3 regions of the Rhodococcus sp. IEGM 1354 genome follow, and region 3 is predicted to be linked to each of the others. Evidence: predicted binding sites of a transcription regulator. Region 3 holds the regulator's gene; each other region holds the start of a gene.
The links. The regulator LexA, encoded in region 3, represses DNA repair genes until DNA is damaged. The targets are predictions, from matches to a motif close to CGAACANNTGTTCG.

Region 1 (9,736 bases), on a different contig from region 3:
TGCGTAGGTGACGCTGTCTCCGAACACTTCTCGCAGTACCGGCAGATCACGCGCCACCACCGGAGTCGACGCGGCGAGCGCCTCCATCGCAGCCAGGCCGAAGCCTTCCTTGGTGGAGAAGAACGACAACACCGCAGCCTGTGCAACGAGATGCGGCAGTTCGTCGTCGTCGACGGTTCCGAGTATCACCGGATCGATGCCCAGTTCTACTGCTCGACGATCGAATTCGGCTCGATAGCCACGGTAGTCGAACAGGGTCTCGCCGCCGGCGAACACCAGTTGCACGTGGCGATCGGACAGCCCGGCGAAGGCGTCGAGTAGATCGAGGCTGCCCTTGCGTGGCTCGATACCGCCGACAGCGAGCACGTACCTACCGAGCTTGTCCCGCCAGTGCGTTCTGCCCGATGCTGCAGCTGCCGAGAACCTTTCGGCATCGACCCCATTGGGGATGACCGTGGGTTCGAGTCCCCAACCGCGGTTCACATCGCTCGCCACCGCTGCCGATACACAGATTCGCGCGTACGGCGCGGTGATCGCTCGTTCGTGACATGCCGCGAGCTCGGGTGTGGTGAACTCGTCCAAATGATGGATGGTCCTGATGCACCGGCCGACGGCGTTGGCCGAGATACAGTCCTGCGCATGGACGACGTCGTACTCGCCGGGCGTGAAGGCCTGCCGCAGAACGCTTATCGATCGCAGAATCCGCTCGCCGACGCTCTCGTTCTCACTGTGAGAAAACGGCACCATCCGCACGGTGACAGCTGGGTCGACCTTGCGGAAGAACTCACTGTCGCCCCCGCGACCCAACGACCACACCGACACATCCTGGCCGGCGCGTGCCAGCGCTTCGGCCAGCGCCAACGTGTGCACCACGCCGCCGCGCGGTTTGGACGAATAGGTCAACAGGGCAATCTTCATCGATCCGGCTTCTCCTGCAACAAGTTCGGGTAGGCGTCGACGCGTCGCTCGGCCAGGTGATGCAGACCTCTCCGGGCCCGATCCACCTCGGCATCGACGTCGATCTCGTGCACGGCCAAACCGCCCTTGGACCACGTCTTGGCCAGCACGTCTCCACCGGGCCCGACGATCTTCGCCTGCCCGAGGAAGCGCAGCGATCCCATGACCCCGGTCTGGTTGGACGAGACGAGCACCACCTGGTTCTCGGCGGCGCGTGCCGCGTCGTACAGATCGAACAGACGGGACTGCCGATCGTTGGGTAGCGACGAGGCTCGATCGGTGACGCTGGCGGGCCAGGCCGACAGTGCCGCAATGATTCTCGCGCCGTCCAATGCGAGCGTGCGGGCCGACTCCGGGAACGTCTTGTCGTAGTCGATCAGCATGCCCATCCGTCCGACCGGTGTATCGAAGGCCTCGAACCGATCGCCGGCTGCGTAGGCCAAGGATTCCCCGAGCGGCTGATGCACCTTGCGGTGACTACCGAGAATCCCGTCTCCCGTCAGGCACGCAGCAGCGTTGTACCGCAGCCCCTTCGACAGTTCGGTGTACCCGATACACACCGTCATCGCACCCGCCGCAGCGATGATCGCAGCCAGCTCAGGACCGTCCGGATCGAGAGTGGGTGGCAACTCGGACGGGTCCGGGTTGCTCAGGCTGTTGATGTAACCCCCGAGGGATGCGTCGGGCAGCACCAAGAGGTCGATGCCCTCGCGGGCCGCACTGGAGATGATGGTCGTGATCTTCAGTACGGCCCGATCGACGTCTCTGCCGAAATGTGCTGCCAAAGCACCGATCTTGATGGGAGCCACGTCGAGATCAGACCATCTGGCTCTGCGGCTGCGCTGAGTGAAGAGACTGCGCTGAGTTTTGGGACTGCGCTGAGTTAGGAGACTGCGCTGAGTTTCGGGACTGCGCAGCACTGATCTCGAGGCCGATTTGATCGGCCAGGAATGCGGCGTCGCGAGCCACCGAGGCGAAGCGTCCCGAACCCCAGGTGTGCTGCCAGGGGAGCCCCAGGAAATACAGGCCAGGAACCGAGGTGACGCCGCGGTTGTGCGTCGGGTGGCCCTCGCCGTCGAATGCCCCGACCTTCAGCCACCGGTAGTCGGTACGGAAGCCGACCGACCACACGACCGCGGTGATGTCGGTGGTAGCGAGATCGAGTTCGGTCGTCTCGGACTCCGGACGCCACACCGGCACATAACGGTCCTCGGCGGGCGCACTGATGCCCTCGCGCTCGATGTACGCGTCGATGTTGTCCTTGATGCTCTCGGCCACCCGATCGGCAGCGTCGAGGGACGCTTCCAGGCTCGGGGCGAACTGCAGGACCCCGTCCTCCACGCCCAGTAGTCGGCCGTACAGCTGCATGCCCTCGGTCGCGAACGCGCGCAGGTCGATGTCTCGACCACCGTCACGGCCGGTGACGTAGTGGTTCGTGTTCTCGCGTTTGCCGACGCCACCGGGTTGATCTTCGATGGAGACATCGTAGACGCCCATGTCGTGCAGCCAGGCGACACAGTCACGCCCCCGATAGAAGCGTGCGACGCGAGGTGCGGTGCCGGCGACCAGATGAACCCGGCGGCCGTCGAGGTGCAGATCTTCGGCGATCTGCGCGCCGGACTGGCCGGTGCCGACGACCAGTACGTCGCCGTCCGGGAACTGATGCGAGCCGCGGTATTCGGAGGAATGGATCTGGACGATGTTGCGTGGCAGCTTCTCGGCAAATCGCGGAATGGTGGGGATGTGGTAACCGCCGACGGCAACGACGATCTGATCGGCGTGCATGGGGCCGGCGGAGGTCTGTAGATCGAAGCCGCCGTTCGAGCCCTGAAGCGCGCGTTCCACCGAAACGTGCTCTCGGACCGGCGCATCGAAGCTCTCGGCGTAGCGTCGAACGAAGGCGTAGACCTCGTCGCGCTGCATGAACCCGTCGGGATCGTCACCGTCGTAGGAGTATCCGGGAAGCGCGCACTGCCAGTTGGGGGTGACGAGGGTGAAGTTGTCCCAGCGTGAGTCCTTCCATTCGTGCGCGATGGTGTCGCGTTCGAGGACGACGTGGTCGATGCCTCGCTGCGTCAGATGCCAGCTGATGGACAGTCCGGCCTGCCCGCCGCCGATCACGATCACGCTGTAGTTTTCTATCGCACTGTGGTTCTCTGTCATAGCAATTCAGCTCCCGACATACTCAGTACGCGAACGGCACCGGCCTGATACGACGCGCTGACACCGTGAATCTCTTCCATCTGCTGCGCGGCCGACGTGCACCGCATCCCGAACTTGGCGAGAACTCGATCGCTCGCCACGGTCAACGCCTCGGATGTTCGCTGAACGAACTCGGCCACCGGGTACTCCTGTCCGGGGCTCAGATAGTCGTGCATCACCAAAGAGGGCGAGTAGCAGGACTGTTCACGTCCGTCGGGCCACCGCACCACGAACGACATCTCAGGCATGAACGGTCTCCTTGGTGATGGTGCGATAGACCGCGGGCCGCCGATCGCGGAGGTTGTACATACCGCCGCCACGTGCCGCACCGATGAGCGCGTCGACATCGACGGTAGCTGTGGCCAAACCCGGCTCGACGCCTGTGCCCGCGAGGATCTCACCGCCGGGCCCGACGATCTTGGCGCTGCAGACGAACCTCAGAGACCCGAACGTGCCGGCCTGATTCGCTGCGACCCAGATGATCTGATTCTCCAGTGCACGAGCGCGATCGTAGATGTCGAAGCGTTGCTTCCACCGATCTTCTTCCATGTTCGGGGTCGTCGCGGTACGTGCCGTGGGCCACGCGGAGATGGACGCGACGATCTCGGCTCCGTCGAGCGCGAGTTCGCGGGCCGCCTCGGGGAACCCCTTGTCGTAGCAGATCTGCATGCCCATCCGGCCGACCGGAGTGTCGAAGGCGGAGTAGCTCTCTCCAGCTGCGTAGCATAGGTTTTCGCCGAGTGGCTGGTGCACCTTGCGATACGAACCGAGGATGCCGCTGCCGTCGACCGTCACCGCGGCGTTGTAGCGGGTATCGCCGTCCTTCTCACAGAATCCGAACGTGACGACGGTATCGCCTGCCATGTCGATGACCCGCTCGATCTCGGGGCCGTCGAGTTCCAGAGCGGGTGGAAGTGCCTTCAGTCGACGCTGTCTCGATTCTTCGGTCTCGTCACCGCCACCGAGGCTGGGCAGGTACCCACCCAGGCACGCTTCCGGTAGCACCAGCAGTTGGCTACCGCGATTACGCGATTCCTCGAGCAGGGCGGCGATGGTGGCGTAACCCTGTTCCATGTCGCGGCCGAATTCGGCTGCGGCCACGGAGATCGTGATGTCGTTCATGCTTCTCCCAATCCGGTCACCGTCGAAGTGACCGCGCGCGTGGTGATTCCGTCGGGCCATCGCAAGGCGACGCCCGGAATGTCGGTGAGCTCTCCGCATTCTGCGGACAGTGCAGGTCCGGACGGTGCAGTCGGTGCACCGGGACGGTCCGCGGTGATCATCGCGAACCCGGGAAAACACGTGATCCATTCGCCCATCGACGCCGAGTCGGGCTTCGGAATCGAGGAGATGTCCAATACGGCACCGGTTCCGCTTGCCTCGGCCAGCATCCCGGTAGTGCCCGCCAGGCCGGCCATCGAGACGTCCTTGGCGGCCTTGGGCGCGGTGCGGGCGACGAACGATGCCATGGTCGTCAGTTCGGCGGAGTTGCGCCGTGACGTCGAATCCCATTGCTGGCCCTGATATCCACGACGCCAGCCACCCTCGACGTCCGCCGTCAGCGTCAATCGATCGCCGACGCTTCCGCCGCCGGCCCGTACCGGGTTCGCTGTGCGCCCCAGCGCAGTGACCGACAGCGACGACGGCACCCCGGCCTGGGTGTGGCCACCGAGTACCGGAACCTGCCAGGCCGCAGACGCATTGGCGAGGCCGCGGATGATGCGGGTCAGTCGAGATTGCGTGGGTGCACCGACGGAGTCGAGCATGCCGACTGCGTAGGCACCCATCGCCGAGAGGTCGTTGAGGTTGACCAGGGCCGCGCACCAGCCGGCCCACTCCGGGTCGCGGTCGACCATCGAGGGAATGATCGCATCGCAGGCGGCGATCATGTCGCTCCCGGGAACCGGGACACCGTCGTCACCTCGAAATCCTTTGGCACCGAGCCCGAGTGGCTGCGCCTTCAGCGGCGCGAGGACGCCGGCGAGCATCGCCTTGGTCGACGACACCAGCCGTTCGATCCTGTCGATCGGCCAATACATCGCCACGTGTGGAGTATTTGCCACCTCGACGTCTCCGCGCCTGATCCAGCCGAGACGGGTGAACAGTGTCTCGTTGCGCTTCTGCACCGTCGCATCGAAGCGCAGCACGCCGCGACTCTCGGCATGAGCACAGGCCGCACGAACCAGCGCTGGGCCCACACCGGATGTCCGCGCAGTGGCGGCAACCACCAGGCGACTGCCGGCCCACCACCCCAGATCCGTTGCCGTGCAGGGTGCCAGTCGCACCCCGCCGAGCACGGTGCCGTCTCGGTCGGTGGCCACGAGAACGACGGAGCGGGGATCGTCGTCGACGTCGTCGTGATCGGTACCGGCGAACAAACCCTGCTCGGCGACGAACGTCTCTCTGCGCAGTGCTCGGTACGCATTCAATTGTACTGTGCCGCCGCACGGCTGGACGATGAACTCGGGTTGCACGACAGTGATTGCAGCACCGGACAATCCGGCGAGATCGTTACCCTCCACGACGCCGTCCATGTCACCCTCCCGCGTTCTGCAGAACGCTGCACGCACCGCACGCCGCGCAGCCTGCCTTCTGATCGGACCCGAGCATCGCCGCTGCCTGAAGTTCCTTGGCGACGCGTCGGGTGACGCTTTCGAGGACGTCGGCAGCAGGAGCCGTCGCCCGGTCGACATCCACCGCCAACGTGCCGGCGAGCGGCCTGAACGGAACGACGAAGGGATACACACCCATCTCGATCAGTTCCGCTGCACCCGAGACCAATTCGTCTGGGTCCTCGCCGAGACCGACCAGTATGTACGTCGAAACCTGGTTGCGCCCGAAGACCCGGACCGCTTCTCTCCATGCCGCGCGGTACTCGTCCATCGAGACCGCGGCCTTGCCCGGCATCCACCTGCGTCGAACGTCGTCGTCGAGAGATTCGACGTGGATGCCGATGGATTCGGCCCCGGCGTCGTACAGATCCTGAATGGTCTGCAGGTCGCCGGGAGGTTCGCACTGCACCTGGATCGGCAACTGCGGAACCACCGCCTTGATGGCGCGCACACACCGGGCCAGGTGACGGGCACCGCGATCCTTTGCGGCCGAGGTGCCCGTCGTCATGACCATCTGGGTCACCCCGTCCAGCCGAACCGCCGCCTCCGCCACCTCGGCAAGTTGCGCGGGCGTCTTGACGGCTATGGTGTCGCCCGCGTCCAGAGACGCTTCGATGGAACAGAAGCGGCACCGCTGATCGGCGTCGTAGCGAATGCACGTCTGGACCACGGTCGTGGCCAGAACACTGGTGCCGTGCAGCTTGGCGATTTTCTCGTAGGCGATACCGTCGGCCGTGGAGAGGTCGTAGAACTTCGGGCGGGCGACGGCCTCAACATCGAGGCCGATATCGTTGCCGTCGAACAGAACTCGCCCTTCTTCGAGTACGTACGGACTGAGCGGGTTGCGCGGGATTGCTGCGCCGAGACCATCGATGCGGACATGTCCATCGTCACTCGGGCCGGCGCCGGCAGTTCTGGACACCGGCGTTGCTCCTCGAATCCCGAGCAACGCCAGATCCACACGTGTAGAGATGGACATAGTCGTCCCCTAGACCATGTAGGTCGAATTGATGATGGCACCCTTGCGCGCGTAGTGGATCAATGCGTCCTGCACGTCCAAGGGGTGGGCCGGGATGACACCCTCGATGAGGTCTTCTTCGCGACCCCCGTGCAGGGCCAGCCCGAAGCGGCAGCAGAACACGGTGCCACCCTCGGCGATGAACGTCGCGAGGGAGTCGTTGATGTTCTGCTCACCCGGGAACCCCGAGTCTCCCGTGGTCGGGAAGCCGCGCGTGGCAAGGCAATTGATAGCGCCTGGCCCATAGAAGTACATCGCCGACTCGAAGCCCTTCCGCAGAGCGCGGGTGGCCTGCAGCACCGCGACGAACGATACCGACGACTCGTGGGCGATGCCGTGCACCAGCGTGAAGTAGCTTTCGCCGTTCTCCGCCTTGTAGTCGGGGAAGATCTTGGTTGACCCGTAGATGTTGCTGCCCTTGGGAAGTGAGGGATGCGGAATCTCCTCGAGGGACTTCTTGATGTTCTCGGCGATGGACTGGTCGTGATCTGACACGTGCGTCTCCTGAGGTTCGCAGAGCGGGCTGGATGCGGTGGACACCGATGTCCACCCGAGAAAACCGTCATGTCCGGCGAGAGGGCAGATCCTCTGCGGCCATGGAACAAGTACAGGCCTCGTCGATTTCCGATTGGTCACGCTCGGAACAACGTCGTGTTTCGAGGGCCTCACAGTGTTGACGTGGTGTTACGCGGTTACTGTGAAGGAAAGTCCATCCACCCACCGCAGCATGACGAGGAACTCGATGATCGGCGCCGTCACCGGCTTGTTGTACGTGTTGTCCCTGGTAGTGGGGATCTGGGTGCTCGTGAAGCTCGCCACCAACAGGCCCGTTCTGCTGAAGAACAAGGCCGACCGCGCGTTGTTCTGGACGATCGCGGCTACCGAGGGCGTCGTTGCACTGCAGGCCGTGATCGGGTTCGTGATGATGTTCGCCTCCGATCGCGACATTCACCGGCTCACGTTCGGGTCGTACCTCGTCGGACTGCTGTTCCTGCTCCCACTCGGAACGTGGTGGTCTCTGGGCGACCGTTCCCGCGGCGGTACCGCGGTACTCCTCGTAGCCGTCCTCACCCTCGCAGCCATGGTGTTGCGACTGAGCCAGATTTGGGCCGGATATGCCTGACAAACTCCAGCAAGCCACGCGCACCGGATTCGGGCGCTTCCTCATCGCCGTCTACGCCGTGTTCGCCGTCGCCGCGACATCGCGATCGATCGTGCAACTCACGACCCGATTCGACAACGCCCCGGTCGCCTACCTTCTCTCGGCATTCGCAGCGGTGGTCTACATCATCGCGACGGTCGGCCTGGCACGAGCAACCGAGGCATCACGACGAGTGGTGACGGTCTCCTGCATCATCGAACTCGTCGGAGTCCTCGGCATCGGCACCCTCAGCTACATCCAGCCCCAGGACTTCCCGGAGCCGACGGTGTGGTCGCACTTCGGATCCGGTTACGTCTTCATCCCGGTGGTGCTACCCATCGCAGGACTGTGGTGGTTGCGAAAGACACGACAGCAGTAGAGGTCGCGAGTTCATGAATCATCGCGTCAGACTTTCATCCTCATTCCATTCGCGGTCGTCGCCGCTGTCGTGACCATCGCCGCCGTCATACTTTTTGCCATTGCGGTGCGACAGAAACGACGCGGCGAGTGGAGTGAGACAGAAGGCCGCATAGGGCCGGTAGCCGTGCGCGCGGCGGACCTGTACGCGCGACGCGTTGGTCGCCAATCACGGACCGCCCGTACCGCAAAGGCGGCCGCGCGGCTGATCAACCACGACGGCGACCGTTCGTGATGAGGCCGATGTCCACCGGGGAGGAGTTGATGCACCACCTGCTCGTCTTGTGGAAAATCGGGATAGTGGCCGCGCTACTGGCGATCGGAATCGCTGCGGCGATTGCCATCTGGAAACGGGTGACGTAGCCCCCTAGCACGGGCCACCGACAGGTTCCTGTTCGCGAATCTTTATGCACAGCAATAGTTTTCGATTGCACCATCATTGCGCATCGAACACCCGTTCGATACACTTGCTTCCATGACCACCGAGATCTGGCAGCTGAGCGAGAGTGAACATCTCGCCGACGCTGCTGATGTCTCCCACCGGATCCAGTTGTTGGAGGCCCGGCGGATTGCTCTGGTCGCCGACATCGACGCCCGCGTGAGCCGGGAGAAGCTCGGCTTCCCCGGACCCGCAGGCTGGCTCACCTCCACCACCCTTCTCTCACCGTCCAAGGCCAACAAGATCGTCGCCCTCGCCCGCGGACTCAAAAACTTCCCCGACATCGCCGACGCCGTCAACACCGGCGTCATGTCCGTCGACCACGCCGCCCTGATTCTCACCTTCGCCGAAGCACCACCGAAGAACCTCCCCCAAGAGGGTCGCGATATCGCCCGCTCCGCGATGATCACCGCCGCCACCGGGCCCGGGGCACGCACCGACAACATCCGCGAAGCGATCACCAAACTCGAGGACACCTACGGCGGCAACAAGCCACCACCGGAAGACACCGACCGCAACGAACTCTTCGCCTCGAAAACCCTCAACGGACGTCTCGTGGCGAAGATGGATTTCGATGCGATCACCGGAGAAAAGCTGCTCACCGCGCTTTCGCCGTTGACCGAACCCCGCCCTGCCGCCGACGGCACCCAAGACGAACGCAGTCCCGCACGGCGACGCGCCGACGCCTTCGGACACATCCTCGACCGCTACCTCGCCTCCAGTGACCGCCCCACCGAGGGCGGTGAGAAACCGCACGTCAACCTGCACATCCGGTTGCAGGACCTCCAGAGCCTGGCCGGCCAGAGCAGTGACGACATCACCGATGACGAAACCACGCGCGCTGCAACAGAATTCGACTCAGACCTGGTCGACCCGGTCGACATCGACACCACAGCAGAAACCAACAACGAGGCCGGTTCAGTGACTGCGGATCGTAGCGCATATCGGGA
Region 2 (9,736 bases), on a different contig from region 3:
CGAAACTACCGCAGGGTCTGACGCCGGAGGCGGTATCAGCACGGATCGTGGCCGCGATCGTCGACGACGAAACCGACGTCGGCGCAGACCAGTTCTCTTAGGCTATTGTCGGCACCGTGACCGAGACACATGTGACCGACGCGGGCAGAAGGCTCGTGCGTCGTCGCACCATCGATCTGTGCCTGGTCTGCACTTCTTCCTGTTCGTAACTGTCGATCGAACCCAGCCCCGACGAGCTCTACGCGCTCCTCGGGTCGTTCCGGCAACCTTTTTCGACGAACAGGATCACGCATGACCACATCTGTCTCCCATCTCGGCGGCGTCATCGCTGCCACCGACGACGCAGTACGCGCGGACGCGAAGAACGCCCACGCTGTATTCCGTGCCTCCGCCACCGCGCACGATGCCGTCGCCAGCACCGTCACACTCGGCAAGTACAGCGTCGAGGTCGACGAGCCGCCGGCGCTGGGCGGTGAGAACACGGCCGCCAATCCCGTCGAGTACTACCTCGCGTCACTGCTGTCCTGCCAGGTGGTCACCTACCGCGTCTGGGCCGAGAAGCTCGGTATCGTCGTCGACGACATCAAGGCGAAGGCCGAGGGCGACCTCGACGTACGTGGCTTCTTCGGGTTCGACGACGACGTCCGGCCGGGATTCGGTGAGGTACGCGTCGTCGTGACGGTCACCGGACCCGAGACCCGTGAGCGGTACGAGGAGTTGCAGCAGGCCGTCGACGATCACTGCCCGGTACTCGATCTCACGCGTAACCCGACGCCGATCCATACCGTCCTCGAAACGGCCTGACGTCATGAGCGAGCGAACATTCGGCCTGCGTACCAGAGCAATTCACGCCGGCGCGCGGCCCGACTCGGCAACCGGTTCGCGTGCGGTGCCGATCTATCAAACGGCGAGCTACGTGTTCGAGGATTCTGCTGACGCAGGGGATCTGTTCGCTCTGCAGAAGTACGGCAACGTCTACAGCCGCATCGGTAACCCGACGGTCGCCGCCTTCGAGGAACGCATCGCGAGCCTCGAAGGCGGCATCGGAGCAGTCGCATTCGCCAGCGGACTCGCGGCCGAGTTCGCGGTGTTCGCCGCGCTGGCCGGCACCGGTGATCACATCGTCGCGGCAGCAGGACTGTACGGCGGAACGGTGACGCAACTCGACGTGACACTGCGGCGCTTCGGCGTCGAGACCACCTTCGTTCCCGGCACGGACCCGGCGGACTATGCAGCGGCGGTGACGGATTCGACCAAGTTGATCTATGCCGAGGTCATCGGAAACCCCTCCGGTGAGATCGCCGATCTCGAGGGTCTCGCCGAGGTCGCGCACGATCATGGAATTCCGCTGGTGGTCGACGCGACTATGGCGACACCGTGGTTGAGCCGGCCGATCGAGTTCGGAGCCGACATCGTCATTCACTCGGCAACTAAGTTTCTCGGCGGTCACGGGTCCACGCTCGGCGGCGTCGTGGTGGAGTCCGGTCGATTCGATTGGGGCCGAGGCAAGTTCCCGCAGATGACCGAGCCGGTGGCCTCGTACGGTGGATTGTCGTGGTGGGGAAACTTCGGTGAGTACGGATTTCTCACCAAACTGCGGAGCGAGCAACTGCGCGACATCGGTGCAGCACTGGCTCCGCAATCTGCCTTCACCCTGATCCAGGGCGTCGAGACGTTGCCGCAGCGCATGGACGCGCACGTCGCCAATGCGCGCGTCGTCGCCGAGTGGCTCGAGGCGGACCCACGCATCGAGTACGTGAGATGGGCTGGGTTGCAGAGTCATTCGCACCACGATCGGGCCGCGAAATATCTGCCCTTGGGTCCGGGCGCGGTGTTCGCATTCGGCATCGAAGGTGGTCGAGACGCCGGACGTACGTTCGTCGAGAGCGTCCAGGTGGCCAGCCACGTCGCGAACATCGGTGACGTACGCACCCTGGTCATTCATCCGGCCAGCACCACTCACAGGCAGCTCAGCGACGATCAACTGGCCGGCGCGGGGGTGGGACCCGAACTCATTCGGATCAGTGTCGGCCTCGAAGACGATGGGGACCTGCTGTGGGATCTCGATCAGGCCTTGACGCTGGCAACCGGGAAGGCGCGGTCATGAGCGAACGAACCTGGCAGGGACCCTCCGCTCAGGACCGCCAGCGGATCCTGCGTGAGACGAAGACCGTCGCGATCGTCGGTGCGTCCAAGAACCCGTCGCGAGCAAGCTATTTCGTCAATCGGTATCTGTCCTCGACGAGCAACTACGAAATATTTCTCGTCAATCCGACGGTCTCGGACATCGAAGGAACGACTGTCTATCCGACTCTCGCGGATCTACCGAAGAGTCCGGATCTGGTCGACGTGTTTCGCAAGTACGACGACCTCCCCGACGTGCTCGCCGAAACCATTGCAGCGCAGGCGAAGACGATTTGGTTGCAGTTGGGGCTGTGGCACGAGCAGGTGGCCCGCGACGCCGAAGCAGCCGGATTGAACGTCGTCATGGACCGGTGCCTCAAGATCGAACACGCCCGCTTCCACGGCGGACTGCATCTGGCCGGATTCGATACGGGAGTGATCGATTCGCGTCGAACACGGGGGTAGGGCTCATGCCTTCAGTAGGTGGCCGCTGATCTTTGTGGCCAACGACCGTGGGGCCAAACGCACACTGCCGGCGCTGATCTTGTTGGACAGACCGGACACGACACTGGCGGGGGTGCGGCGAGAATCCAAGGCACGCATAGCTGTCGAGACCACCTGCTCGGAGGTCTGGAAGTTGCCCACTGCGGCATCCTCGGATCCGACGACGTCGAAGAACTCGGTGCGCGTCGGGCCGGGGGAGAGGGCAAGGATTTTCAGCGGTGACGTGCGGTACTCGTAGGCGAGCGCCTCGGTGAAGTTCAGTACGAAGGCCTTCGTCGCCCCGTAGACCGCCATGTTCGGAGTGGGCTGGTACGCAGCGGTACTCGCGATGTTGATCAGCGCGCCGGTCAAATTCGGCAGAAATGCATGTGTCAGATCCACCAGGGCGCTCACGTTCAATGCGATCTCCGACGCCATCCGTGCCGGATCCTCGTCGCGAAAGCGACCGTGGGTCCCGAATCCTGCATTGTTGACCAGCGTCGTGGGTGTTATCCCTTTGTCGGCCAGCGCCTTTCGTAGTGACTTGCCGATTCCCGGCACTCCGAGGTCCATGGCGACGGCGGTCGCGGTGACGCCGTGGTCTGCTTCGATGCGACGTGCAAGAGCCTCGAGTCGGTCCGCCCGTCGTGCCACGAGGACGACGTTCTCGCCGCGTGCAGCAAAGCGATGTGCGAATTCCTCGCCGAGGCCGGAGCTCGCCCCGGTGATGAGTGCTGTGGATGTCATGCGAGCAAATGTAGGCACCGTCATCATTGTTGTCAACGCCAACATCGCCTAGGGTGAGACCATGGCAACGGAGCGCTACCACCACGGTGATCTGCGCGCGGTGCTCCTGGAGGAGGCCGAGCAGAGCATCGCCCGCGCCGGCGTGGATGCGCTGTCGCTGCGGCAATTGGCCAGAGACGTCGGAGTCAGTCACGCGGCCCCCGCTCGCCACTTCCGCGACAAGCAGGCATTGTTGGACGCGTTGGCGCTGCACGGCTTCCAGGAAATGAATCGGCGAATGGTCGACGCGGCCACCGGGCCGGGAGAGCTGTTGGCCAAATTTCGTGGTGTAGCTCGCGCCTACCTGGGCTTCGCCGTCGAACATCCACAGCTACTGGACGTCATGTACAGCACCAAGCATCACCCCGAGGCCAGCGAACAACTGAAAGACGTTGCGCACGAAAGCATGGCGGCGACGGAATCCCTGCTGAACGCTGCGATGGACGCGGGAGTGATCACCGAAGCATCGCCTGCCGTCCTCGCCCGGGTTGCGTTCGCGAGCGTCCACGGACTCGCCGTGCTCGCCGTCGGCGACCTCCTCGACGGCATACCTGCCGATGACCTGCTCGACGCCACGGTCGACACCCTGCTTCGCGGATTCACCTGACCGGGTCGTTCCGCAGGTTCCACTCCTGTGTCGCTAGGTTGTCGGTATGACCGAATACGACCTGCAACGCTTCGTCGATGCCCAGGACCCCGTCTGGAACGCGGTGACCAAGGAGTTGAAGGCAGGTCGAAAGCAGACTCACTGGATGTGGTTCGTGTTTCCGCAGTTGGCCGGGCTCGGTCGTAGTGCCACCGCTCAACATTTCGGCATCGCGGACCTGACCGAGGCCGAGCTGTACCTGTCCCACGAGATTCTCGGGCCACGTTTGAAGAAAGCCGCACAGCTCACTCTTGCGGTCGAGGGCAGCACGGTCGACGAGATCTTCGGTTACCCGGACAATCTGAAGCTGCAGTCCTCCATGTCGCTTTTCGCCGAAGCTACCAAGGGGCAGTCCGTTTTCGTCGAAGTGTTGCAGAAGTATTTCTCCGGTGAATTCGATGGCGCAACACTCGACTTGCTCGACGAGCGATACCGCTAGCATCGCATCCATGACCACTCCACTCGCCGGATCCATTGCCTTCGTCCATGCCACCTGGCACCTGGACATCGTCGATCGTGCGCGGGTGGGCTTCTCCGCCGAACTCGAGCAGTTGGGCCATGGCGACACCACGGTCGACGTCTTCGAGGTGCCCGGAGCGTTCGAGATCCCGCTGCATGCGCAGCGGCTCGCCAGAACCGGAAAGTATGCGGCGATCGTCGCTGCAGCGCTCGTCGTGGACGGCGGAATCTACCGACACGACTTCGTCGAAACGGCGGTGATCGACGGTCTGATGCGGGTGCAGCTCGACACCGACGTCCCCGTGTTCTCGGTGGTTCTGACTCCTCATCACTTCCACGAACACGCCGATCACAACGCCTTCTTCACCGCGCACCTCGAAACCAAGGGTGCCGAGGCCGCGCGCGCCGTGGTCAAGACACTGGCTTCGCTCAAGACCATCGGCTGACGCTGCCGCAGGCAGACCGGTGGTCGACGTGCGATCCGTGCTCGCGGAGCTCGAACGGCGTGAACCCATATTTCACCGCCGTGAGTACGGCATCACGCGTGAAGATTTCGATCGTCTGACCGTTGTCGATTTCTGGGAGGTCGGTGCGTCCGGTACCCGATACGACCGTGACGAGGTGTGGGCCGTTCTCGAGAAGCGCTATCGACAGGACCCGTCAGGAGACCACGACGTCGACTGGGAAACCAGCGATTTCGAGGTCCGTGAGGTTGCCCCGGACACGTACTTGTTGACGTACACCTTGCTGCAGGTCGACAGACTTACGCGGCGAGCGACGCTCTGGCAGCGACGCGCGGGGGAGTGGACAATCCTGTATCACCAGGGGACCGTCGTGCAGTAGGTCATTCCTCATAGCAGGTACCACCGACAGGTTTCGATTCCCGAATCCTTATGCAGGGCAATAGTTTTCGATTGCACCATCATTGCGCGTCGAACGCCTGTTCGATACACTTGCTTCCATGACCACGGAGATCTGGCAACTGAGCGAAAGCGAACTCCTCGCCGACGCCGCCGCGGTCTCCCACCGAATCCAACTGCTCGAAGCCCGGCGGATTGCCCTCGTCGCCGACATCGACACCCGCGTGAGCCGTGAGAAACTCGGGTTCCCCGGACCCGCAGGCTGGCTCACCTCCACCACCCTGCTCTCACCGTCCAAAGCAAACAAGATCGTCGCCCTCGCCCGCGGCATGAAGAACTTCCCCGACATCGCCGACGCCGTCAACACCGCCGTCATGACCATCGACCACGCCGCCCTGATCCTCACCTTCGCCGAAACACCCCCGAAGAACCTCCCGCAAGAGGGCCGCGATCTCGCCCGTACTGCCATGATCGCCGCCGCCACCGGGCCCGAAGCCCGCACCGACCGCATCCGAGCAGCGATCACCAAACTCGAAGACACCTTCGGCGGCAACAAGCCACCCGCCGAGGACACCGACCGCAACGAACTCTTCGCCTCGAAGACCTTGAACGGGCGGCTGGTGTTGAAAGGCGATTTCGATGCGATCACCGGCGAGAAACTGCTCACCGCACTCTCCCCGCTGACCGAACCCCGACCCGCCGCCGACGGCACCGAGACACTAAAAGTCGGAGACGACCGCAGCCCCGCCAAGAGACGAGCCGACGCCTTCGGGCACATCCTCGACCGCTACCTCGCCTCCAATAACCGCCCCACCGAAGGCGGCGAAAAACCCCACGTCAACCTGCACATCCGACTACAGGACCTCCAAAGCCAGAACAACAGCGACATCACCGACGACGAAACCACCCGCGCCGCAGCAGAGTCCGAGGCGGATCCAGTCGATCCGGTCGACATCGACACCGGAAACCCGATCCACCCCGACACGGCCGACGAACCCGATCCCCAGGGCGAACCAGATCGCCCGGCCGCGGATCGCGGCGCGTATCGGGACCTGTTCGGTGATGGCTCTTCGGTCGGGTGGGTGCCGTGGATGGGACCGCTCTCGCGCAACACTTCCCGCCAACTGGCCTGCGATTGCCTTCTCACCGCGATCGTCATGGACGAGAACGGCAACCCACTCAACCTCGCCCGCACCGCCCGCACCGTCACCGCCAAACAGAAACGCGCACTGACCGCCCGCGATCACGGTTGCGCGTTCCCGGGCTGTGGCAAACCCGCCGCCTGGACCGAAGGTCACCACATCTGGCACTGGGCCGATGGTGGCCCCACCGATATGGACAACCTCGTCCTGCTCTGCGGATTCCACCACCGACTCGTCCACCACTCCGGCTGGGAAGTGTTCATCGGAACCGATCAACACCCCTGGTTCATCCCACCGGCCACCGTCGACCCCTACCGGCAACTCCGACAATCCCACGCCCGAGCAGGCCCCCACATCGCATAGGCCCGTCGAACGCACACCAGCCCCACGCAAACACTCCAGCCCCGCACCGAGAACACGGTGCGGGGCTGGAAGAGATTGTTCGTCAATCTGATTGGAGTCGATCAGGCTTTCAGTCGTTGGCGTGCAACGCTGCGTTCAGCTCGACGCCGGTGCCCTTCCACGGCACAACCTCGACCGCACCCGAGAGCGAGTTACGACGGAACAAGAGGTTGGACTTGCCGCTCAGCGTCGCCGCCTTCACCACAGTTCCATCCGGTCCACTGACCTTCGTTCCGGCGGTGATGTACAACCCAGCCTCGACGACGCAATCGTCACCGAGTGAAATGCCGAGTCCGGAGTTGGCGCCGAGCAGGCAGCTCTTGCCGACGGAGATGACGTTCTTGCCGCCACCGGACAGCGTGCCCATGATCGACGCACCGCCGCCCACGTCGGAACCGTCACCGACCACGACCCCCGCGGAGATACGTCCCTCGACCATCGAGTTACCGAGCGTGCCTGCATTGAAGTTGACGAAGCCCTCGTGCATGACCGTCGTGCCACTCGCGAGGTGCGCGCCGAGACGGACGCGGTCGGCGTCGGCAATCCGGACGCCGGTGGGAACGACGTAATCGACCAGGCGCGGGAACTTGTCCACGCCGTAGACGGTCACCTGGCCGCGGGCACGAAGCTTCGCACGCACAGTCTCGAAGCCCTCGACGGCGGCCGGTCCGAAGTTGGTCCAGACCACATTGGCGAGCAGTCCGAACAGTCCGTCGAGATTCTGACCGTGCGGCTCGACCAGGCGATGCGACAACAGATGCAGTCGTAGGTACGCGTCGTGGGCATCGGTCGGAGCATCGTCCAGAGATGCAATGGTCGTGCGCACTGCGACGACCTCGACGCCGCGCGCCTCGTCCGGACCGACCAGCGCGGCCAGCTCCTCGGGAATGTCGGCTCCCTCGAGCCGGGTCGTGCCGGTCTCGAGATCGGACCCGAGCTCCGGGCTGGGAAACCAGGTGTCGAGAACTACGCCCGACGTCGTGATGTTGGCAATACCTACTGCTGTTGCTCCCTGTGCACTCACGGCTCGAAGAATACGCGGTGGTGCGTCGTGCGTGGTTCGGTGACTGGGCGCCGCAGGTTCCCAGGTGATTTCCGGGCACACCGACCGGCGGTAGTCGCCGGTTCGGTCACGACGGCGGTTCGTTATCCGTTCGACTGACGAGCGTGACCACATCGGGATTCGCGGAGACCGGCCCGGGGCCGGTGGGCTGACAGAGTGACGACAATGACCACCCGCAGGATTTCGCTCGGAAGAGGAGCAGTGTCGATGATGGCCGACGGGATGTCGTTCACCGGGTTGGTGGCAACCTTCGCTTCGACCATCATTCTCGGAGTCGCTTTCGGCTTGGTTGTCGCCGAGGCGTGGTAGAAATGCCCATCGGCTGACAGGGGGTCGCCGTAGGCGGGGGATTCCATGAGTTCGAGCAGGTCAGTAGCTATGCGTTCGATAATCTCGGTGGTCGCTGCATCACTTCTGACGGTGACCGGCGTGGTTGCCGGTTCCGGTACCGCGGTCGCTGATCCCAGCTGCGCCGGAGCCGGCGGTCCCTCCGCCGTGGTCTCGCGAATTCCGGGTGCCGCACTCGAAGGGCTGGCCGTCGACGCGTCGGGACGCGCCTATGTCACCGACATCGTCTCGGGCCGGGTGTACCGCATCGACGCACCGGGGCAGCCCGCGTATCCCATCGCGAAGGTTCCCAGCGGTGGTGGCGGGGCTCTGGCGTGGATGCCCGACGGGACGCTCCTGGTCGGCTACGGCGCGGATCCGCGTGTATTCGTCGGAGACGTCGTCAAGGCCGCCGGCATCGTTCGACTCGACATCGACACCCTTGCCGTCACCCCCTTTGCGAAGGGACTCAGTGCAGCCAACGGACTCGCGGTCGCGGCCGACGGAACCGTATACGCCACCAACGACTTCGGTTCGCTCATCGGCCGCATCAGCCCCGACGGTTCTGTCGACCCGAGCTGGGCGCGGTTCCCCAGTGCCAACGGTGCTGTGCTCGACGCCGCCGGTCGGTACCTCTACGTCTCGAGAACCTTCGTGAATCCGGGCGTGAGCCGTATCCCGACGGCGAACCCGGCCGCGCCCGAGAGCGTGCTCGACCTGTCCGGATTCGGCTCCTTCGCAGCACCGGACGGTCTTACTCTCGACGCCGCCGGCCGTCCGGTGGTGCCGCTCAATGCAGGCGGTTCCGTCGTCCGCATCGATGCTCCTGGGGTCACCTGCGTGATCGGTACCGGCACTCGGTTGACCAGTGTCGTCTCCTACGGTCGTTCCGAGCAGGGCTTTTCGAGCGGAAGATTGTTCGGCGCAGGCTTCGACGGCGTGGTCCGCGAGATTCCGGGGCCCAAAGCCTAGGGTTGTCGCCGTGACGCTCGATTTGCAGGCAGACCCGATAGACCTCACCGCAGCGCTGGTGGACATCCCCAGCGTCAGTGAGGACGAGGCGCGTATCGCCGACGAGGTGGAGCAAGCACTCCGCGAGCAGACCACGGGCTTCGAGATCATTCGGAGCGGCAACGCCGTCCTGGCCAGAACCAACCGCGGGCTGGGTTCACGGGTGATGCTCGCCGGTCATCTCGACACCGTGCCGATTGCCGACAACGTCCCGTCGAGGCGCGAGCACGAGAGCGCCGAGGGAGACATCCTGCACGGCTGCGGGACCGTCGACATGAAGTCGGGCGATGCGGTGTTTCTTCACCTCGCCGCGACGATCGACAACCCGGCACACGACCTGACTCTGGTGTTCTACGACTGCGAGGAGATTGCTGCCTCACGCAACGGTCTCGGTCGCATCGAGCGTGAGCTACCCGAATGGCTGAACGCCGAT
Region 3 (9,736 bases):
CGATCACCTGCGAATGACGTTCGCCGCGGTCGACCCGTCCGGGACCGTGCTCGGCAGCAACAAGGATCTGACTGCGTTGCGCGCCGGTCTTGCCGGTGAGGTCGGCCGTCAGGTCGCACGTGCGGTCGGTGACGCAGAGCGCGCCCCGACGCTGGCGTGGACCTCGGGCACGTTGGGCCGCTTGGAACCCACGGTCACCCGAGACGTGGGCGGACAGAAGGTCACCGGGTACCCGGCGTTGGTGCCCGAGGGTTCGGGCGTGGCGGTGCGAGTGCTCAGTACCCCCGCCCAGCAACGAGCAGCCATGCGCGCGGGCACCCGGACTCTGCTGCTCGCCACGGCACCGAAGGGAACGAAGGCGCTGTTGGCCGGGCTGCCGACCGCCGAACGTCTTGCGCTCGGCCAGAACCCGTACGGCGGCGTCGATGCGCTGCTCGAGGAATGCCGTGCGCTCGCTGTGGAAGAAGCGATGGACGCGCACGGCGGACCGGTTCGCGATCCGGCCGAGTTCGACAAGCTCCGGGCACTGGTGGACGCAGAGGTTTCGCGGCGTACAGCTGCTGTTCTCGCTCTGGTTCGACCGGTCCTGACGGCCGCGTTGGCTCTGTCGGCCCAGTTGCAGAGCGCATCGGGTGAGCCGGCCGACGATGTCCGAGAACAGCTCGACGGCTTGATCTTTCGCGGTTTCGTCACCGAATTCGGTTCTCGACGGTTGGCCGATCTGCCACGCTATCTCGCTGCGGCGACGAAGCGACTGTCCACGCTGCCGAGCAGCGCGGGCCGCGACGCTGCGGCGATGGACGTTCTCGACCGGGTGTACGGCTCGTACGGGCGGCTGTTGGATTCGCTTCCGGAGAGCAGGAAGAGCAGCCCGGGTGTGCAGGAGCTGTTCTGGATGATCGAGGAGCTGCGGGTGGGGCTGTTCGCGCAGGGAATTCGTACCGCGTATCCGGTATCGGAGAAGCGCATCGAGAAGGCGATCGCCGATCAGTCTCGCTGATCGGCCCGCGGTTCACTCGACGTCGGCGGACTCTCGATGTTTGCGGAGTTCGTGAATTTCCTTCTCGAAGTCCTCGGCCGAACTGAACGAGCGGTAGACCGACGCGAAACGAAGGTAGGCCACTTCGTCGAGATCGCGTAGCGGTCCGAGAATGGCCAGGCCCACTTCGTTGCTGGGAATCTCGGCCGAACCGGCCGCGCGAATATTGTCTTCGACTTGCTGAGCCAGCAGGTTCAGCGCGTCGTTGTCGACGTCTCTGCCCTGGCAGGCGCGACGAACTCCTTTGACGACCTTCTCCCGACTGAACGGCTCGGTCACACCACTGCGTTTCACGACGGCGAGCACGGCAGCCTCCACGGTGGTGAAGCGTCGACCGCACTCGGGGCAGGACCGGCGTCGCCGTATTGCCTGACCCTCGTCCATCTCACGCGAATCCACCACGCGTGAGTCGGGGTGCCTGCAGAACGGGCAATGCATGAGGGAGCCTCCGTCGTAGCCGATACTCCGACGACGAACGTGCGCGTCGGGGCAGTCTTCGAGGATACTCAGCCACGCTGGGCACCATGGTGCCGGTGGTCATCTGCTGGGTGCGTACTCGACGAGCGCTCCGTCGTGAACCATGACCGCGCCGGCGGGCTGAGTGGCCGCGTCGGGTGTGGTCGCGCTCAGATTCGCGATGCCGATCAGACCGCCGGCCACGACGACCACAGCCAACATCCACAGAACGAGAGAGCGTGGGCGCACGGTCTGGCTCGCGAAATGGGCCGAGGTGTCGTCGAAGTCTCGATCCGCCATCTCGCGATCGGTGACGTCGGTCCAGGACTCGTCCACCACAGGCAAGCACGGGCCGTTCTGCGTCCGACGCGCGTGGTTCTGCAGCACGGGCCGCGAGCGCCGACGACGCTCGACGACACCGGATCGCGAACGCAAACCGGCAGTGGTGGGACGATCGGTGGTGATGGTCATCGGAACCTCGTCTTCGCTCGTTGGATCGATTGTTCGATCAGGCGTTCGATGGACGCTTGTTCGAAGTTCTATCACGCGCCTCCGACAAAGTCTGTAGAAAACGCGACACGAGTCGAACAGATGTTTGATTCAACAGCTGATACACGCTAGATTCGTGTCAGAAACCACACGCCACACGAGTCGACAACATCAACTCCAGTCCGCGTGGATCGATACCGCGTAGACCGAATCCAGCCGCATCAGCAGGAGGCCGACAGCATGAAGGACGAGACCTCGACGAGGTCCATCACCGGTTCCAGTACGACGGGTTCCACGAAAGCTGGTTCCACGCGAGCCGGATCCTCGACGGTCGGCAAGGCCGCGGCCGGAAAGCCGGCCGCCGAGCCTACCCCGAAGGCCATGGAGGTGGGCACCGACATCAGCGCGGGGCTCACCGAGCGCCAGCGGAAGGTGTTGGAGGTCATCCGGGCATCGGTCACCGAGCGCGGATACCCACCCAGCATTCGAGAGATCGGCGATGCCGTGGGCCTGACGTCGACGTCGTCCGTCGCCCATCAGTTGCGCACCCTGGAGCGGAAGGGATTTCTGCGGCGCGACGCCAACCGCCCCCGCGCGGTCGACGTTCGCGGACTCGACGAGGTGCAGGCCGATCAAGCTGCCGCCGCGGTCGACGGCTCGTCCGAGGATCAGGACCGGTTGCCGACTCCCACGTTCGTTCCCGTTCTGGGGCGGATCGCCGCGGGTGGTCCGATTCTGGCCGAGGAAGCCGTCGAGGACGTGTTCCCACTCCCCCGCGAGTTGGTCGGTCAGGGATCGTTGTTCTTGCTCAAGGTCGTCGGCGAGTCCATGATCGACGCGGCGATCTGCGACGGCGACTGGGTCGTCGTGCGTCAACAGTCCGTGGCCGACAACGGCGACATCGTCGCGGCGATGATCGAGGGTGAGGCCACGGTCAAGACGTTCAAGCGTTCCAAGGGTGAGGTGTGGCTCATGCCGCACAACCCACTGTTCGAGCCGATCCCGGGCAACAATGCTGCCATTCTCGGCAAGGTCGTCACCGTGATGCGCAAGCTCTGAACTCTGTTCGGACACAACGAAGAAGGGCCGCAGCACAGATGCTGCGGCCCTTCTCGTCGGTCCTGAACGATCGGCAGAATCAGAGATTCAGTCCGCGACCGATGATCTCCTTCATGATCTCCGTGGTGCCGCCGTAGATGGTCTGTACCCGAGAATCCATGTACGCCTTGGCGATCGGGTACTCCTTCATGTAGCCGTACCCACCGTGCAGCTGAAGGCATCGGTCGATGAGCTTGACCTGGTTCTCGGTGGTCCACCACTTGGCCATGGCAGCTTCCTGCACGGTCAACTTGCCGTCGTTGAGCAGTTCGATGAATTTGTCGACCATGATGCGGGTGGCGGTGGTTTCGGTAGCGAGTTCCGCCAACACGAATCGCGTGTTCTGGAACTTTCCGATCGACTTACCGAATGCCTTGCGGTCACGGCAGTACTGAATGGTCATCTCCAGTGCCGATTCCATGGCTGCAGCGGCAACGACGGCAATCGAGAGCCGCTCCTGGGGCAAGTTCTGCATCAGGTAGATGAAGCCCATGCCTTCTTCGCCGAGCAGGTTGGCGGCGGGAACCCGAACGTCGGTGAAGCTGAGCTCAGCGGTGTCCTGGGCCTTCATGCCGATCTTGTCGAGGTTGCGGCCACGCTCGAAACCGGGCATGCCCCGTTCGACGACCAGCAATGAGAAGCCCTGGGCCCCCTTCTCGGGATCGGTGCACGCCACGACGATCACCAGATCGGCGTTGATGCCGTTGGTGATGAACGTCTTCGAGCCGTTGAGCACCCAGTCGTCGCCGTCCCGAACGGCCTTGGTCTTGATGCCCTGCAGGTCGCTGCCGGTGCCCGGCTCGGTCATGGCGATCGCGCTGATCAGCTCACCCGAGCAGAATCCGGGAAGCCAGCGCTGCTTCTGCTCGTCGTTGGCCAACTCGATGAAGTACGGCGCGACGACGTCGTTGTGCAGGGTGAAGCCGATGCCGCTGTAGCCGCCGCGGGTGGTCTCCTCGGTGACGATGGCGTTGTAGCGGAAGTCCTTGACTCCGCCGCCGCCGAATTCCTCGGGAGCAGCAGTTCCGAGGAAGCCCTGCTTCCCGGCCTCGACCCACACGTCGCGGTCGACGAGGTTCTGCTCTTCCCACTTCGCATGATTCGGCGCTACGTGCTGTTCGAGAAACTTCCGGTACGACTCCCGGAACAGCTCGTGCTCGGGCTCGAAAAGTGTGCGTTCCACGCGGGTCTCCTTGTTCGGTGCGCACCGTCGTCGACCGCGAGAAAGGGGTGTCACAGCGCGGTCGTCGGTGCGACTGACGTCACGGTTCAACAGTACGTTCGCGGTGCACCGGGGGTCGATGACCAAAACGTGCGCGATCCGTGACCGCCCCTGCTAGCGTCGTCGAGTCGTTCTCCCTCGGGCCAACGCCGAGACGATCGGGTATCCGACGAGTATGCCCAGCGATCCCCACGCGATACCACCGAGTTCGACCGATCCGACGGAGAGCGTCAGGTCGCCGATTCCGGCGACGAGTGCTGCTGCGACGACGGTGAGGTTCACCGGATCGGTGAAATCCACCTTGGCATCGGTCCAGATTCGAACGCCGAGCAGTCCGATGAGCCCGTAGAGCACGAGTGTCGCTCCACCGATGACACCGTCCGGGACGGTGAAGATCAGCGCACCGAACTTGGGCGAGAACGCCAACACGATCGCGGTGATCGCGGCAACCCAGTACGCGGCGGTCGAGTACACGCGGGTCGCGGCCATCACTCCGATGTTCTCGGCGTATGTGGTGGTTCCCGATCCACCAGCAGCCCCGGCCAGGGTGGTCGCCAACCCATCGGCGATCAGGGCATCACCGGCCACGTCGTCGAGGTTCTTTCCGGTCATCGCTGCGACTGCCTTGACGTGTCCGACGTTCTCGGCGACGAGGACGATCACCACCGGCAGCGCTACCAGAATCACCGACAGCTCGAACGACGGGCCACGGAACTCGGGTAGCCCGACCCAGCTCGCGGCGCTCAGAGCGTCGAGTCGTGGTTGCGCGATACCGCCGGTGACGGCGGCGAATACCCAGCCCACCACGACACCGAGCAGGATCCCGAGTCGGCCCACCAGTCCGGGACCGACTGCCGTCGCGAGGAGAATCGCCACCAGGGTGACGGCCGCGACGAGCGGTTGCGCTTCGAACGAGGTCGTCGCGGCAGGGGCCAGATTGAGCCCGATCAACACGACCACCGCACCGGTGACGACGGGCGGCATCGCTGCGTCGAGCACCCGCGCTCCGGCGAACTTCACGACGAAGCCGATCACGGCCAGCACGACGCCCACACAAAGAACGGCACCGAGCTGCGCGGCCGGACCGTCGGCCGCGGTTGCACCGAGCGGGGCCAGGAAGGCGAACGACGACCCGAGGTAGCTCGGTACCCGCCCGCGCGTGATGATCAGGAACAGTGCGGTACCGATGCCCGAGAACAGCAGCGTCGTCGAGACCGGGAACCCGGTGATGGTCGGAACCAACAGTGTGGCCCCGAACATTGCGACGACGTGCTGCATCCCGATGCCGACAGTTCGTGGCCACGACAAGCGTTCGTCCGGTGCGACCACGGCTCCGGCCTCGACGGTTCGTCCGTTCCCGTGCAGCGTCCAACCCATAGTTCTCATGATGGGAAGAGACTATTGCGTCAGCCCAGGATCGCGCTCACTGCCTCACGGGCAGCAGCGGTGCTGTCGGTCTTCAGTGCAGCGGCAGCAGCGGCCTTGCACTGATCGAGGGTCACGGTCGCCAACTTGGAACCGACGTGGGCGACGGCGGCCGAGGCCGCGGACAACGACGTGATGCCCAGTCCTACCAGCACACAGGCCAGCAGCGGGTCGGCGGCGGCCTCGCCGCAGACACCGACGGGTTTGCCCACCTTCGCGCCGGCCGCCGCCGTGTGCGCCACCAGTGCGAGCACGGCCGGTTGCCACGGATCGGTCAGACCGGCCAGCTGCGCCGACATCCTGTCGGCGGCCATCGTGTACTGAGCCAGGTCGTTGGTACCGATGGACAGAAAGTCGACGTGCTCGAGGATGTGCTCGGCGAGCAGAGCGGCAGCGGGAATCTCGATCATAACGCCCGGGGTCAGTCCGCGTTCGCGCACATCCGCGGCGAAGTCCTGTGCTTCCTGAGCGGTGGCGATCATCGGTGCCATCACCCACGGCGAGGACTCGGTCGCCTTCGCTGCCGCGGCGATGCCGTCGAGCTGGCGGTACAGAATGCCGCGGTCGGCTTCGGCGATGCGAATGCCACGAATGCCCAGGGCCGGGTTGGCCTCGTCGGGATGGGTGGCGAACCTCAGCGGCTTGTCCGAACCGGCGTCGAGGGTGCGGACGACGACCTTCTTGCCTGCGAACGCGTCGAGGACCTGGCCGTAGATCTCGGCCTGCTCGTCCACGGTCGGTTCGGAATCGCGGTCCAGAAAGCACAGTTCGGTGCGGAACAACCCCACCCCGTCGGCTGCGCTCGACCGCGCTGCGCGGGCACCGGCACCGTCCTGAACGTTGGCGAGGATGTCGACCGCATGGCCGTCGGCGGTGGTACCGGGACCGGCCCACTGGGACACTCGGTCGAGTTCGTCACGGGCGGAGACCACCGCAGCGCGGGCCGAGTCGGCGTCGGGTTCGAGGTCGATACGGCCGCTGGTTCCGTCGACGGATGCATTCGTACCTGCGGCGATGTCGTCGAGGCCGGCCACGGCGACGATGCACGGAATGCCGAGCTGGCGGGCAATGATTGCGGTGTGGCTGGTCGGACCTCCGAGCGAGGTCGCCAGTCCGACTATCAGAGTGGGGTCGAGGCCTGCGGTGTCGGCCGGGGCAAGGTCGTCGGCGAACAGGATCGACGGTTCGGCCGGCACAGGAACTCCGGGCTCGGGAACACCCAGGATCTCAGCGATGACGCGGTCGCGGATGTCGCGTAGGTCGGTCACTCGCTCGGCCATCAGGCCACCGAGCTGGGTGAACATGGCGGCGAATTTCTCGGTGGCAGCAGCGGTTGCGGTGACGGCAGAACTGCCCTTGGCGATCGAGGCGCGAGCGGCACCGAGCCATCCGCGGTCGGTTGCCATCGCGGCGTTGGCCGACAGAACCTCCGAAGCGGCTCCCGTCGCCAGCTCCGCGCGTCCGCGCAATCGAGTGGCGACGGCGTTCGCCGCTGCATCGAACACAGCCTTCTCGGACTCCCGATCGGCCTCGGCCACCTCGCCGGTATCGGCGGGGATGGACGGACGGGCACCGGGGCGAATGACGGGACCGTATCCGACACCGGGCACGACGGGCGTCCCGCGCAGTGTCGTCTGCGCTGCTCCGGTTCCGGCAGCATCGACTGTCGTGTCTGCGTGTCCGGTCGAAGCGGTGCTAACCGATCCCGTCATGTGGTCCTCCTCGGATCCTGCGTGAACAAAAGGTCATCGCATCTGTTCTGCGAGCTGTGGCGCACTCAATTGCTTACCTGTGTTGTGACCGAGATTACTCCAAAGCCTTGACATGTCAACACACACGGGCGTAAAACAACATAAAGCAACATCAACCGGGAGGGAGACGCAGGTGTACGCCGAAGAACGACAACACGCGATTGCCGAACTGATCAGTACACACGGCCGCGTCTCCGTCAACGAACTTTCCGCCGCGTACGGCGTCACCACAGAGACCGTGCGGCGCGACCTCGCCACTCTCGACCGAATGGGAGTCGTCCGTCGTGTCCACGGTGGAGCAGTACCCGCCTCGGCGCTGACCACACTCGAGCCGGGCGTTTCGGAGCGGGAATTCACCCGCGCAGACCAGAAGGACGCGATCGCAGCTGCTGCCTTGTCGTTCCTTCCGCCCGTCGGCGGCAGCGCCGTCTTCGATGCGGGCACCACCACCGGCCGCCTGGCGGGGCTGCTACCGCACGATCGCGAACTCACCATGGTCACCAACTCCGTTCCGATCGCCGCTCGAGCTGCCACCATGCCGAGCATCAGCCTCCGATTGCTCGGCGGACGTGTACGCGGAACCACTCAGGCGGCCGTCGGCGACGAAGCTCTGCGGGTCCTCGAATGGCTACGGGTGGACGTCGCGTTCATCGGCACCAATGCCATCAGCGTCGGGCACGGACTGTCCACCCCCGACAGCGACGAGGCCGCGGTCAAGCGCGCGATGGTCGAGGCCGCAAATCATGTTGTCGTGCTCGCAGATTCGTCCAAGATCGGCCGCGAGCACCTGGTGAGTTTCGCCCGAGTGGACACCATCGACGTCATCGTCACCGACAGCGACATCTCGAACGAAGACCGTAAACAACTCAGCAACAAAGGAATCGAGGTGGTGATCGCATGATGGTCACACTCACGGCCAATCCGAGCATGGACCGCACGGTCGCGCTCGAAACACCCCTGACCCGCGGCGGCGTGCACCGGGCGTCGTCCTCGGCCGTCGACCCGGGCGGCAAGGGCGTCAACGTCGCTCGTGTCATCAGCGGATCGGGCGTCGAGGCGCTGGCCGTACTCCCGGCCAACGTCGGCGATCCACTACTCGACGCGATGTCCGCCAAAGGCGTTCGATACTCGGCAGTGCCGACGTCCGGACCGGCGCGCACCAACATCACCGTCAGCGAGATCGGCGGCACGACGACCAAGATCAACGAGCCGGGTGCCACGGTGTCGGAGCAGACGCGCGCCGAACTGCGAGACCGGGTTCTCACGCTCGCTGTCGATGCCGAGTGGGTGGTGCTGTCGGGTTCGCTTCCTCCCGGCCTGCCCGTCGATTGGTACGCAGAACTGGTCGTCGCACTACGCGCCACCACGACCAAAGTTGCGGTGGACACCTCCGACGAGCCGCTGCTCGCTCTCGCGGATCGATTTCCGGAATCGGCGCCCGACCTGATCAAGCCCAATTCGGAGGAACTCGCCCAACTCACCGGGTACGATTCCGAGGAACTGGAAAGCGCGGCGGCACAGGGTGATCCGTCGGCCGCCGTCGCCGCAGCAACCATTCTCCTCGGTCGAGGAGTGGGCGCCGTACTCGCGACCCTCGGCAGCGCCGGAGCAGTACTGGTCACCCAGGGCGGTGCCTGGTACGCCAGCCCACCTCCGATCACCGCCGTCAGCACTGTCGGCGCAGGAGACTCCTCACTGGCCGGCTACATTCTCGCCGACGTCGAAAACTGTTCCGCCGCAGACAAACTTCGCCGCGCCGTCGCCTACGGAACGGCAGCCACCGCACTTCCAGGCACCACGCTTCCCCTGCCCGAGCAGACCCATCCGACTTCGGTAACGGTTCGCGCGCTCGACATCTCCACGTCCGTCACCCCGTCCACGCTCTCCCCTTCCTCGAACCGTCTCTAGGAGCCCCCATGTCCAGCCCCACCGAAGATCAGCCGATCATCGCCGAGGATCTGATCCTCCTCGACGCCGATCTGGGCGAATCCAAAGCTGCCGTCATCGAACGCCTCGCAGGCGTTCTGGCAGACGCGGGTCGCGCAACCGACACCGACGCCCTGCGCGACGCAGCACTGGCTCGCGAAGCTCAGTCGGCCACCGGCCTGCCCGGCGGCATCGCAATTCCGCACTGCCGTTCCGAGGCGGTCACGAGCGCCTCGCTCGGCTTCGCACGCCTGAACCCCAAGGTCGACTTCGGTGCCCCCGACGGCCCCGCCGACCTCGTCTTCCTCATCGCTGCACCGGCCGGTGCCG

Region 1: QM588_RS02240 (HNH endonuclease signature motif containing protein) is a predicted target of LexA. The motif match lies at 8,795-8,808, and genes of this name have one in related genera.
Region 2: QM588_RS15840 (HNH endonuclease signature motif containing protein) is a predicted target of LexA. The motif match lies at 5,432-5,445, and genes of this name have one in related genera.

The regions. Positions count from the first base shown of each region.
Region 1 covers NZ_JASHKT010000001.1:435,283-445,018, reverse strand. The annotation lists gene QM588_RS02295 (MSMEG_0565 family glycosyltransferase) at 1-918, opposite strand, end outside; gene QM588_RS02290 (carbon-nitrogen hydrolase family protein) at 915-1,766, opposite strand; gene QM588_RS02285 (MSMEG_0569 family flavin-dependent oxidoreductase) at 1,774-3,120, opposite strand; gene QM588_RS02280 (MSMEG_0570 family nitrogen starvation response protein) at 3,117-3,407, opposite strand; gene QM588_RS02275 (carbon-nitrogen hydrolase family protein) at 3,400-4,281, opposite strand; gene QM588_RS02270 (MSMEG_0567/sll0787 family protein) at 4,278-5,693, opposite strand; gene QM588_RS02265 (MSMEG_0568 family radical SAM protein) at 5,695-6,750, opposite strand; gene QM588_RS02260 (MSMEG_0572/Sll0783 family nitrogen starvation response protein) at 6,760-7,284, opposite strand; gene QM588_RS02255 (hypothetical protein) at 7,517-7,912, shown strand; gene QM588_RS02250 (hypothetical protein) at 7,905-8,309, shown strand; gene QM588_RS02245 (hypothetical protein) at 8,328-8,516, opposite strand; gene QM588_RS02240 (HNH endonuclease signature motif containing protein) at 8,823-9,736, shown strand, end outside.
Region 2 covers NZ_JASHKT010000006.1:314,600-324,335, forward strand. The annotation lists gene QM588_RS15795 (SDR family NAD(P)-dependent oxidoreductase) at 1-101, shown strand, start outside; gene QM588_RS15800 (OsmC family protein) at 292-804, shown strand; gene QM588_RS15805 (O-acetylhomoserine aminocarboxypropyltransferase/cysteine synthase family protein) at 809-2,107, shown strand; gene QM588_RS15810 (CoA-binding protein) at 2,104-2,589, shown strand; gene QM588_RS15815 (SDR family NAD(P)-dependent oxidoreductase) at 2,593-3,354, opposite strand; gene QM588_RS15820 (TetR/AcrR family transcriptional regulator) at 3,416-4,000, shown strand; gene QM588_RS15825 (DUF1810 domain-containing protein) at 4,047-4,478, shown strand; gene QM588_RS15830 (6,7-dimethyl-8-ribityllumazine synthase) at 4,489-4,944, shown strand; gene QM588_RS15835 (nuclear transport factor 2 family protein) at 4,973-5,341, shown strand; gene QM588_RS15840 (HNH endonuclease signature motif containing protein) at 5,460-6,863, shown strand; gene dapD (2,3,4,5-tetrahydropyridine-2,6-dicarboxylate N-succinyltransferase) at 6,973-7,926, opposite strand; gene QM588_RS15850 (hypothetical protein) at 8,131-8,274, shown strand; gene QM588_RS15855 (SMP-30/gluconolactonase/LRE family protein) at 8,344-9,264, shown strand; gene dapE (succinyl-diaminopimelate desuccinylase) at 9,275-9,736, shown strand, end outside.
Region 3 covers NZ_JASHKT010000005.1:14,361-24,096, forward strand. The annotation lists gene hrpA (ATP-dependent RNA helicase HrpA) at 1-1,000, shown strand, start outside; gene nrdR (transcriptional regulator NrdR) at 1,013-1,477, opposite strand; gene QM588_RS12170 (hypothetical protein) at 1,577-1,966, opposite strand; gene lexA (transcriptional repressor LexA) at 2,366-3,043, shown strand; gene QM588_RS12180 (acyl-CoA dehydrogenase family protein) at 3,123-4,265, opposite strand; gene QM588_RS12185 (uracil-xanthine permease family protein) at 4,419-5,690, opposite strand; gene ptsP (phosphoenolpyruvate--protein phosphotransferase) at 5,711-7,441, opposite strand; gene QM588_RS12195 (DeoR/GlpR family DNA-binding transcription regulator) at 7,614-8,381, shown strand; gene QM588_RS12200 (1-phosphofructokinase family hexose kinase) at 8,378-9,388, shown strand; gene QM588_RS12205 (PTS fructose transporter subunit IIABC) at 9,397-9,736, shown strand, end outside.